2 regions of the Pseudarthrobacter sp. NPDC058119 genome follow, and region 2 is predicted to be linked to the other one. Evidence: riboswitches for the same ligand, from Rfam matches in the RefSeq annotation. Region 2 holds a riboswitch; the other holds the start of a gene.
What was found. A riboswitch is a leader RNA that binds a small molecule or an ion and turns the genes downstream of it on or off. The one in region 2 is predicted to bind S-adenosylmethionine.
Positions count from the first base shown of each region.

Region 1: it holds a riboswitch for S-adenosylmethionine, as region 2 does, so the genes downstream of both, ACFVTD_RS07010 (bifunctional o-acetylhomoserine/o-acetylserine sulfhydrylase) here and ACFVTD_RS09455 (DUF1737 domain-containing protein) in region 2, are expected to answer to the same signal.

Region 1 is NZ_JBHVTN010000002.1:453,563-457,973, reverse strand. It holds gene ACFVTD_RS07010 (bifunctional o-acetylhomoserine/o-acetylserine sulfhydrylase) at 111-1,427, opposite strand; SAM riboswitch class IV at 1,472-1,586, opposite strand; gene ACFVTD_RS07005 (VOC family protein) at 1,738-2,376, shown strand; gene ACFVTD_RS07000 (HNH endonuclease) at 2,580-4,262, shown strand.
Region 2 is NZ_JBHVTN010000003.1:330,774-335,184, forward strand. It holds gene opgC (OpgC domain-containing protein) at 11-2,479, opposite strand; SAM riboswitch class IV at 2,645-2,760, shown strand; gene ACFVTD_RS09455 (DUF1737 domain-containing protein) at 2,774-3,049, shown strand; gene ACFVTD_RS09460 (rhodanese-like domain-containing protein) at 3,046-3,456, shown strand; gene ACFVTD_RS09465 (O-succinylhomoserine sulfhydrylase) at 3,457-4,411, shown strand, end outside.

The DNA of each region.
Region 1 (4,411 bases), on a different contig from region 2:
ACGAAATACTCCCCGGTCCAGGCCAAGAGTGTGACTGGTTGTGACTTCCCGGCTTGCTGCCCGCCCCGCCTTACCGCCCGAGTGGAGGCCCGGCGTCGTACTTTGCCCGTCTAGGCGCTCTTCGCAGCCCTGAAGCCTGCTTCCAGGTCGGCGAGGATGTCGTCGATGTGTTCCAGCCCCACGGAAAGCCTGACGAGTCCCGGGTGCACCCCGGCCACAGCCTGCTGCTCCGGGGAGAGCTGGCTGTGGGTGGTCGACGCCGGGTGGATGACCAGGGAGCGCACGTCGCCGATGTTGGCCACATGGGAGTGCAGCTCCAGGGCGTCGACGAAGCGTTTGCCCGCCTCCGCTCCGCCGGCCAGGTTGAAGGCGACGACGGCGCCCGTCCCCTTGGGCCCGTACTTGCGGCCACGCTCGTACCAGGGGCTGGACGGCAGCCCGGCATAGGCGACCGATTCGACGTCGTCCCTTGCCTCAAGCCAGCGCGCCACTTCCGTGGCGTTGGCAACGTGGCGCTCCACCCGCAGGCTCAAAGTCTCCAGGCCCTGGGAAATCAGGAAGGCGTTGAAGGGCGAGACCGCCGAGCCCAGGTCGCGCAGGAGCTGGACCCGCGCCTTGAGGATGTAGGAGAGGTTGGCCCCCAGCGCTCCATCGGCTCCCAGATCGCGGGCGTAGACCAGCCCGTTGTAGGTGGGATCCGGGGTGTTGAAGCCTGGGAACCGTTCCGGGTCCTTGCTGAAATCGAACTTGCCGGAATCGACGATCACGCCGGCGATGGCTGTGCCGTGGCCGCCCAGGTACTTGGTGGCGGAATGGATCACGATGTCCGCGCCCCACTCCAGCGGGCGGATGAGGTACGGGGTGGAGAGGGTGTTGTCCACGATGAGGGGCACGCCGGCCTGGTGGGCGACTTCGGAGATGCCCTCGATGTCCAGGACGTCCTGGCGGGGGTTGGAGACCACTTCACCGAAGAAGAGCTTGGTGTTGGGCTGGACTGCGTTGCGCCACTGGTCCAAGTTGTCGGGGTCCTCCACGAACGTTACGGAGATGCCGAACTTTTTCAGGGTGTGGGCGAACAGGTTATAGGTTCCGCCGTAGAGGCTGGGGCTGGCCACGATGTGGTCGCCGGCCTCCGCGATGTTCAGGACCGCGAACGTTTCAGCGGCCTGGCCGGAACTCAGCAGCAGCGCTGCCAAACCACCTTCGAGGCTGGCGATCCGCTGTTCCACTGCGTCCTGCGTCGGGTTGCCGATGCGGGTGTAGATGGGCGCGAGTTCGGACAGTGCGAAGCGGTTTGCCGCGCTCTCGGCTGTTGGGAACACGAAGGACGTGGTCTGGTAGATGGGCAGGGCACGGGCTCCCGCGGCACTGTCCACTTCCTGGCCAGCGTGGATCTGGCGGGTTTCGAAGGACCAACCGTTGGACATCCAAATCTCCTTTGACATGGGCCCGGCATGCTCACCGGCAGTGCGGGCCGCGCTTGCTGCCGGCTCTTGCCGGACAGCCAGGTCTTCACCCGGGGCACCCCACCGCGGATGGAGGGTTGCCGGCCAGCGAGCCGGGGCTTGGCGCTGGCACTCATGACCTGCGCCAAGTCTAGGAACAGCGTTGTTGTCGTGAACAGGATTGTGACGAACATGGTCTTTTCGGCGGCCTCCCCATGGCCATTGAGTGCGCGCAAATCCAGTAAGGGTACCCTTAGCTGAGAGCCGCATCACAAAGTGCCAAGATGTTGCCATGCGCATGGATCACGTCTCTTACGCCTGTGAACACGACGGCCTCGCGGCCACCACCGAACGAATTGCAACTGCCCTCGGCGTTGAGGCAGTGAAGGGTGGCGTACACCCCCGCTTCGGAACCCGGAATATGATCATCCCCCTGGCCGGCCACAAGTACTTGGAAGTTGTCGAGGTCCTGGACCACCCGGCGTCGGACAAGGCACCCTTCGGGCAGGCTGTCCGCGCCCGCTCCGCTGCCGGTGGCGGCTGGATGGGCTGGTGCGTCGAAGTGGACGACCTCGCCCCCTTCGAGGAACGCCTGGGCCGCGCCGCCGTGAACGGCAATCGCAAGTTCCCGGACGGCCGCGAGCTGGTCTGGAAGCAGATCGGGATCCTGGGCCTCATCGCCGATCCCCAGGTGCCGTACATGCTCAAGTGGGAGGGCGACCCCTCCCTCCACCCGTCCCACGCTTACGAGAGCAACCTCAAGATGAGCTGCCTGACCATCGCCGGTTCCGCCTCGCGCGTCACCGAGTGGCTGGGTGAGCCCGTGGAGAAGCCGCTCGAGGACGTTGCCGTGGAGTGGGTCGCCCCGCACGGTACCCCGGGCATCCTCTCGGTCACCTTTGAGACCGCCAACGGAGCCGTCACCATCTGACCCTCACCCCTTTCCTCCCTGGACCACTTCGGGGAGGTTCCCGGGTTGCGCCCGGGCAAACTTCGGCCGCCATTGGGTGGTGACAACGGCGTCACCACCCAATGGCGGCCGAATCCATTTAAGTGGCTTCCCCCTGCGCGCGGTGATGAGGCGCCGGCGCCGCGAGCACTTTGAATGTCAGTGGGTCGTTGGATGATGTGGGTATGGGAATCGGCGGTGGTGTTGGGGTGGTTTTGGAGGGTGTTCGTGCCTCTGTTGCTGCCCTGGATGCGCTCACTTTTGAGGACCAGAACCTGGACGATGCTGCGTTGACCGCCGTTGGTTCCGGTGTTGATGTGTTGCAGCGGCGGTATGAGATCCGGCTGGAACGGTTGGAGGTTGCAGCCCGGCTGGAGGCACAGCTGGCTGCGGTGAAAGCACGGGATGCTGCCGAGGCCGTTGGGTTCCAGGAGGCGATGACGCCGCCGGATGCCTCCGTTACGGACTGCACTTATGTGCGGATGTCGGTGGTGGAGGAGATCGCCGGGGTCCTGACCATCAACTCCGCGGCTGCGGGGGCGTTGGTGGAGCAGTCACGGCGGGTCTGTTCCCTCCCGCTGGCCTTCGGGGCCCTGGCCGCCGGGGCGATGTCCTGGCAGCACGCCCGCATCATCGCGGACGAAACCGAAGGCCTCGATGGGAGTGGTGCAGCCGCGTTGGTGGCGCACTTCTTCGACCCCGACACACCAAACCCCGCCCGGGGCGCCGCCCCGGGGGACCTCGTTCCGTCCAGGTTCCGGGCCAAGGTCCGCAGCTGGCGGGAACGCCACCACCCCGAATCAATCCAGAAACGCCACGCCAAAGGGGCCGCTGACCGTCGGATGGAATACACCCCCGACACGGACGGCATGGCCTGGCTCTCCCTCTACCTCCCCGGCGATACCGCGTGCGCGATCTGGAACCGCACCACCGCCACCGCCCGCGGCCTCCAAGGCCCCAACGAAGAACGCACCCTCACCCAACTCCGCCCAGACATCGCCGCCTCCCTGCTCCTCGGCGCCGGGCAGGTGCCGGGTGAGGGTTCCACCGGCACCGCCCCGGGCACCCAGGGTGTCACAGGGATCGGGAAGGTCCCTGCCCCGCGGGCCGATGTCCTGGTCACCGTGCCGGTGTTCGCCCTCCTCGGCCTCACCGACGAACCAGCCATGCTGGATGGTTTCGGACCAATCCCGGCGTCCATGGCACGGAAACTCGTCGCCGGCGGCGCCGACTCGTTCTACCGGGTCCTGGTCGACCCAAGGGACGGGACACCCCTGGAAATCGGCCGGAAAAACTACCGGCTCACCGGCCCCATCAAACACTGGATCAGGATGCGCGACACCAAATGCACCTTCCCCGGCTGCACCAACAAAACCCCCGACAACGACACCGACCACCTCCAAGCCTGGGAACACGGCGGCACCACTGATGTCAGCAACCTCGCCCAGCTCTGCCCCAAACACCATCGACTCAAACACCACAGCCAATGGACACCCGGCCCGGCCAACAAGAATGAACCACCCGGCTGGACCTCACCCACCGGCAGGCACTACAAACCAGAACAACAAGACGCAGAACCAACCCACTGGCCACCCGGCATCCTGCCGGCGCACGCTGTTCGAGGTGCCGTTGTGGCGGGGGTTGAATTGGAAGCCTCCGCGCCAGCGGAGGACGCGCTGTGGCGGCAGCTTCTCGCCTCGATGCCACTGTGGCCTGATCCTCCCGTCGAAGAACCGCCAGGCGAGGACGAACCGGACCCCGGCGACCTTTGCCCCACAGATCCCCTCTGGGATGAATTTCATGGACGGTTCTACAATCTGCCCGCTGACCCGCAGGCGGACTGGCAGCTGCTGCTACACCTGAGGTGAGGCCAGAAAAGTAGCGCGCAGCCCGAGTCCGGAGCTAGGGGCCGCCCAGCAGGCCGCAGGCAACATATCTTTTGGCAGTCCTCACAACGATGAATACCCGGGCCTGATCGGAGGAGGGAGCGGCGAGGATTTCGGTTCCACCGGCGGTT
Region 2 (4,411 bases):
ACTGCTCCGCCTAGGTGGGAATGATCCGGAAGAGGAACCTGGTCCGGACCATCACCCACAGCAGGCCCAGCACCACGGCGTAGGCGGCTGTGTTGAGGAAGATGCTCTGCTGCTGAAGCGCAGGGATGTTGGCCACGACGGCGATCAGCACCACATGCATGATGAACACGTAGAGCGTGGCGCGGCCCAGCGGGATCAGGAACCAGCCAAGGGCCCGCTGCACCGGTTTCCAGTAGGCACTGAGGAAGGCATAGGCGGCCACCACCAGGACCAGGACGTTGAGCAGGCGGCCGGGCGCCAGGTAGGTCCGGCCAAACAGCGCGTCATACATGGTCCGGTAGGCGGCGTCCGGCATGAGCGCCAGGCGGACGTCGTAGTTGTTGGCCAAGTACGGGTTGCCCCAGGACAGGAAGGCCAGGACGAATGCCGCGGCGGTGCAGGCTGCCACCACCCAGGTGTGCGCCGCCAGCCAGGCCACGATACCGCGGCGGTGGTAGCCGACAACCAGGCCCAGTACGAAGAGCACCTGCCATACCAGCAGCGGGAATGAGTCCTCGAACTGGGACGGCAGCAGCCTGAACCTGGTCACCGCGCCTACCGCATACACGGCGAAGGACGCCAGCAACACCCAGATGGCCTTGCCGCGGTTTAGTGCCGCAAGGATCAGGGGACTGACCAGCAGGAGCACCACGTACAGGCCCATGACGTTGAACTGCCAGGGCCCGAACTGCAGCAGCAGGATGGCCGGGAGTACCTGGGGCGGCACGGGGAACTGGAACAGCGATGACATGCCCGCATAGAGGTCGTAGGTCCGGCCGGCGCCGCTGTGTCCGGCGCCGCCGGTTCCCTGGTCCACGAACGTGGTCAGGGCCTCGGTGTGGAAGAAAGGCAGCAGCGACAACAGGAAGACGCCGATCAGCACGGCCAGGGCAGTGACATAAAGCTTCCCGGCCCGGCGGGATGTCAGGTCCACCACCCTGCCGAAATCCTCCTTGGCCTTGGGCCCGTACACCATGCCCACCACCAGGCCGGAGAACAGGACAAACAACTCGGCGCCTGACACGAAGCCCACCGCCTCCTGGGTGAGCAGCTGGAACAGCGAGGCCATGCCCAGGTGGTTGACCACCACGAAGACAATGGCCATTCCCCGCAGCAGGTCCACCCGCGAATCCCTGGCGGAAGGGTCCTGGTAACTCCAGGACGTGGCGGCGTTGATCCGGCGCGGCACCTGCCACAGGGCCACCAGGAGGATGACCATGGCAGCAGCCACAGTCCAGGCGGCGGCACCGGAGAGCGTATTGCTGCGCTCATAGGTGCCTGAGGCCGCCACCTCGGTGACAGGTCCGGCGACCATAGGCGAGGCCTTCAACCGGTCCAGGGCGGCCTTGGCGATGTCCGGGTTGCCGGTAAGCAGCCAGCTGATGCTCGCAACGCCGGTGTCCCGGGTGCTGGTGCGTTCGTCCCACACCACGGCGGCTGTTCCGGCGAACGCGGGCGACGTGGCGGTGGCCACCACCTGGTCCCACCACCCGGTTTTGATCCCGGCCTCGGGCGCCCCGCCGGACGCCGGGCTGTAGAACGCCGAGGTCTGGAGCAGGAAGGGCTTCTTGCGGCCTTCGGCGTAGGTGCCGTAGAAGTTTTCGCTGCCTGAGGCCGTCAGCATGTCTTCGAGTTCACCGGAGTGCGGGAGGGAGTTGACGGCGGCCGCGCCGGCAGTGTCGTCGTGGTAGGCCGCCAGCCCCACCCAGTCCACGGCATCGTCACCCGGGTAGTACGGGGCATAGGCGCTGTCGCTTCCGTTCCAGGTACCGTCGCCATTCGTGTCCAGCAGGGAAAACCCCTCGCTTCCGGGCTGCGGCGCATTCCGGTTGCGTTCGAAGGGATAGTCCTTCCCCAGGTACGGCGCCCACACCATGGTGGCCCGGCCGCCGTCGCCCTTCTTGAACGCTGCCGACACCGCCTGGAACGCCTGCCGGTACACGGCCGGCTGCTGGCCCCAGGCCACCCAGCTGGCATTCATGTCGGGGGCGAACCGGACGAGCAGTTGGCCCTTGAATCCCGACGTCAGGCCTCGCACCAGCGCTGTAAACGCTTCCGCCTCCGCGGTGCCGAGCTGATCCAGCGGCACCGACGGCTTGACCGTGAGCATGGCGTGGGCACCCTTGGCTGCCGTCTGCTGCAGGAAGCCCTCGATGTCGTTCCGCTCTGATTCCCGGTACGGAATGGTGATGTCGTGGCCGAAGAGCGCAGGGCTTGCACCCAGCCGGTCACTGAAGCCCGCGGCGGTATCCTCCCCCCACTCCAGGACCGCCCCCAGCCAGGGTTTGCCCTTGTCCGGAGTGGGTGCAGCCGCCTGTGCCGGGGCCGCCGGGGCCACCACTGCCAGCAAGGCGATCAAAACGGCGGCCAGGAAGGACGCGGCGGAACGCGGACGGTTCCACCGGCTGGCGGCATGGTGGTGCGATACGTGTGCCCGCATGCTGACAAGGACCCCCGGTACTCATTGCTCTGGATACGGGGCGGCGCCCCCGGTAGAACTTTATCGGTCCACAGCCGCCCCTGCCCCGCGTGGCGGGCAGCTCAATGACGGAACATGACGACGGCGGCAATGCGGCTTGGCGCGGCAAGTGTTACGTTTTTGGGGAGTAATGAGTACCGGCGCCAAGCCCTGACTTGCCGGTCGGCAACCCTCCCTTTCGCGGCGGGGTGCCTCAGGTGAATACTCGGCATATCGACCGATTCGAGCTGCAAGCGTGAAAGAAGGAGATCCGTCGTGTCCGACGCGCCCGCCCCTGACGAAAAACTGTCCTACCGCCTGATTACCGGCGCGGACACTCGTGAATTCTGCGAGCGGATCTCCGCCGCACTCGCCGACGGCTACGTACTGCACGGCAGCCCGGCAGCTACTTTCAACGGCACCAGCGTCATCGTGGCGCAGGCAATCGTCCTGCCGTCCGCGATCGCCACGGCCGATGCCGCCGTCGCCACCGCAGTGGACCAGCTCGACGCCGGCCTGGAGGGCGATTTCGACGGCGAGGGCCACGCATGAGCTACGCAGGAGACCTGACGCCGCAGGAAGCATGGGCCAAGCTGGAGCAGGGCGCCATCCTGGTTGACGTCCGCACCGAGGGCGAATGGGCCCACATCGGCATCCCGGACACCAAGGCCACTGACAACGATCCCCTGTTCATCCAGTGGACCTTCCCCGGCGGCATCCCCAATCCCGACTTCGTCAAGGACCTCCAGGCGCAGGCGCCGGAGGATTCCCAGGCGGAACTGCTCTTCCTGTGCCGCTCCGGGCAGCGGTCCATCGCGGCCGCGACTGCCGCCACCCAGGCCGGCTTCACCGCGTACAGCGTGCTGGAGGGCTTCGAAGGCGAGCCGGACCGCTACGGCGAACGCACCGTCAACGGCTGGAAGAACCGCGGCTTCCCCACCAACCTCGGAAAGAACTAAGTGACCTTCAACCCAGACGCCCCCGGCTGGAACCCCGATACGCAGGCAGTCCGCGGAGGCCTGGACCGCTCCAACTTCCAGGAAACGTCCGAGGCCATCTTCCTGAACTCCGGGTTCGTCTACGAATCCGCTGCGGCAGCCGAACGCGCCTTCACCGGCGAGGACGAGCGCTTTGTCTACTCCCGCTACGGCAACCCGTCCGTGGCCACCTTCCAGGAACGGCTTCGACTGCTGGAAGGCACCGAAGCCTGCTTCGCGACGGCGTCGGGCATGTCTGCCGTGTTCACCGCGCTGGGCGCCCTGCTGGCTGCGGGCGACCGCGTGGTGGCTGCCCGTTCGCTGTTCGGTTCTTGCTTTGTGATCCTGAACGAGATCCTGCCACGGTGGGGCGTGGAAACGGTCTTCGTGGACGGTCCGGACCTTGACCAGTGGCGCGAAGCCCTGTCCAAGCCCACCACCGCCGTCTTCTTCGAGTCCCCGTCCAACCCGATGCAGGAAATCGTCGACATCGCCGCCGTCAGTGAGCTGGCGCATGCGGCCGGTGCCACCGTGGTGGCTGACAACGTCTTTGCCACTCCCCTGCTGCAACGCTGCGGGGACCTCGGCGCCGACGTGATCGTCTACTCGGGTACCAAGCACATCGACGGGCAGGGCCGGGTGATGGGCGGCGCCATCCTCGGCACCAAGGAGTTCATCGACGGACCCGTCAAGCAGCTGATGCGCCATACGGGCCCTGCACTGTCCGCATTCAACGCCTGGGTCCTGACCAAGGGCCTGGAAACCATGGGCCTGCGCGTCAACCACTCGTCCGCCACCGCGCTGCGGCTGGCCGAATGGCTGGAGGAACAGCCGGCGGTGGGCTGGGTGAAGTATCCGCTCCTGAAGTCGCACCCGCAGTACGGGCTGGCCGCGAAGCAGATGAGTGCCGGCGGAACGGTCCTGACGTTCGAACTGG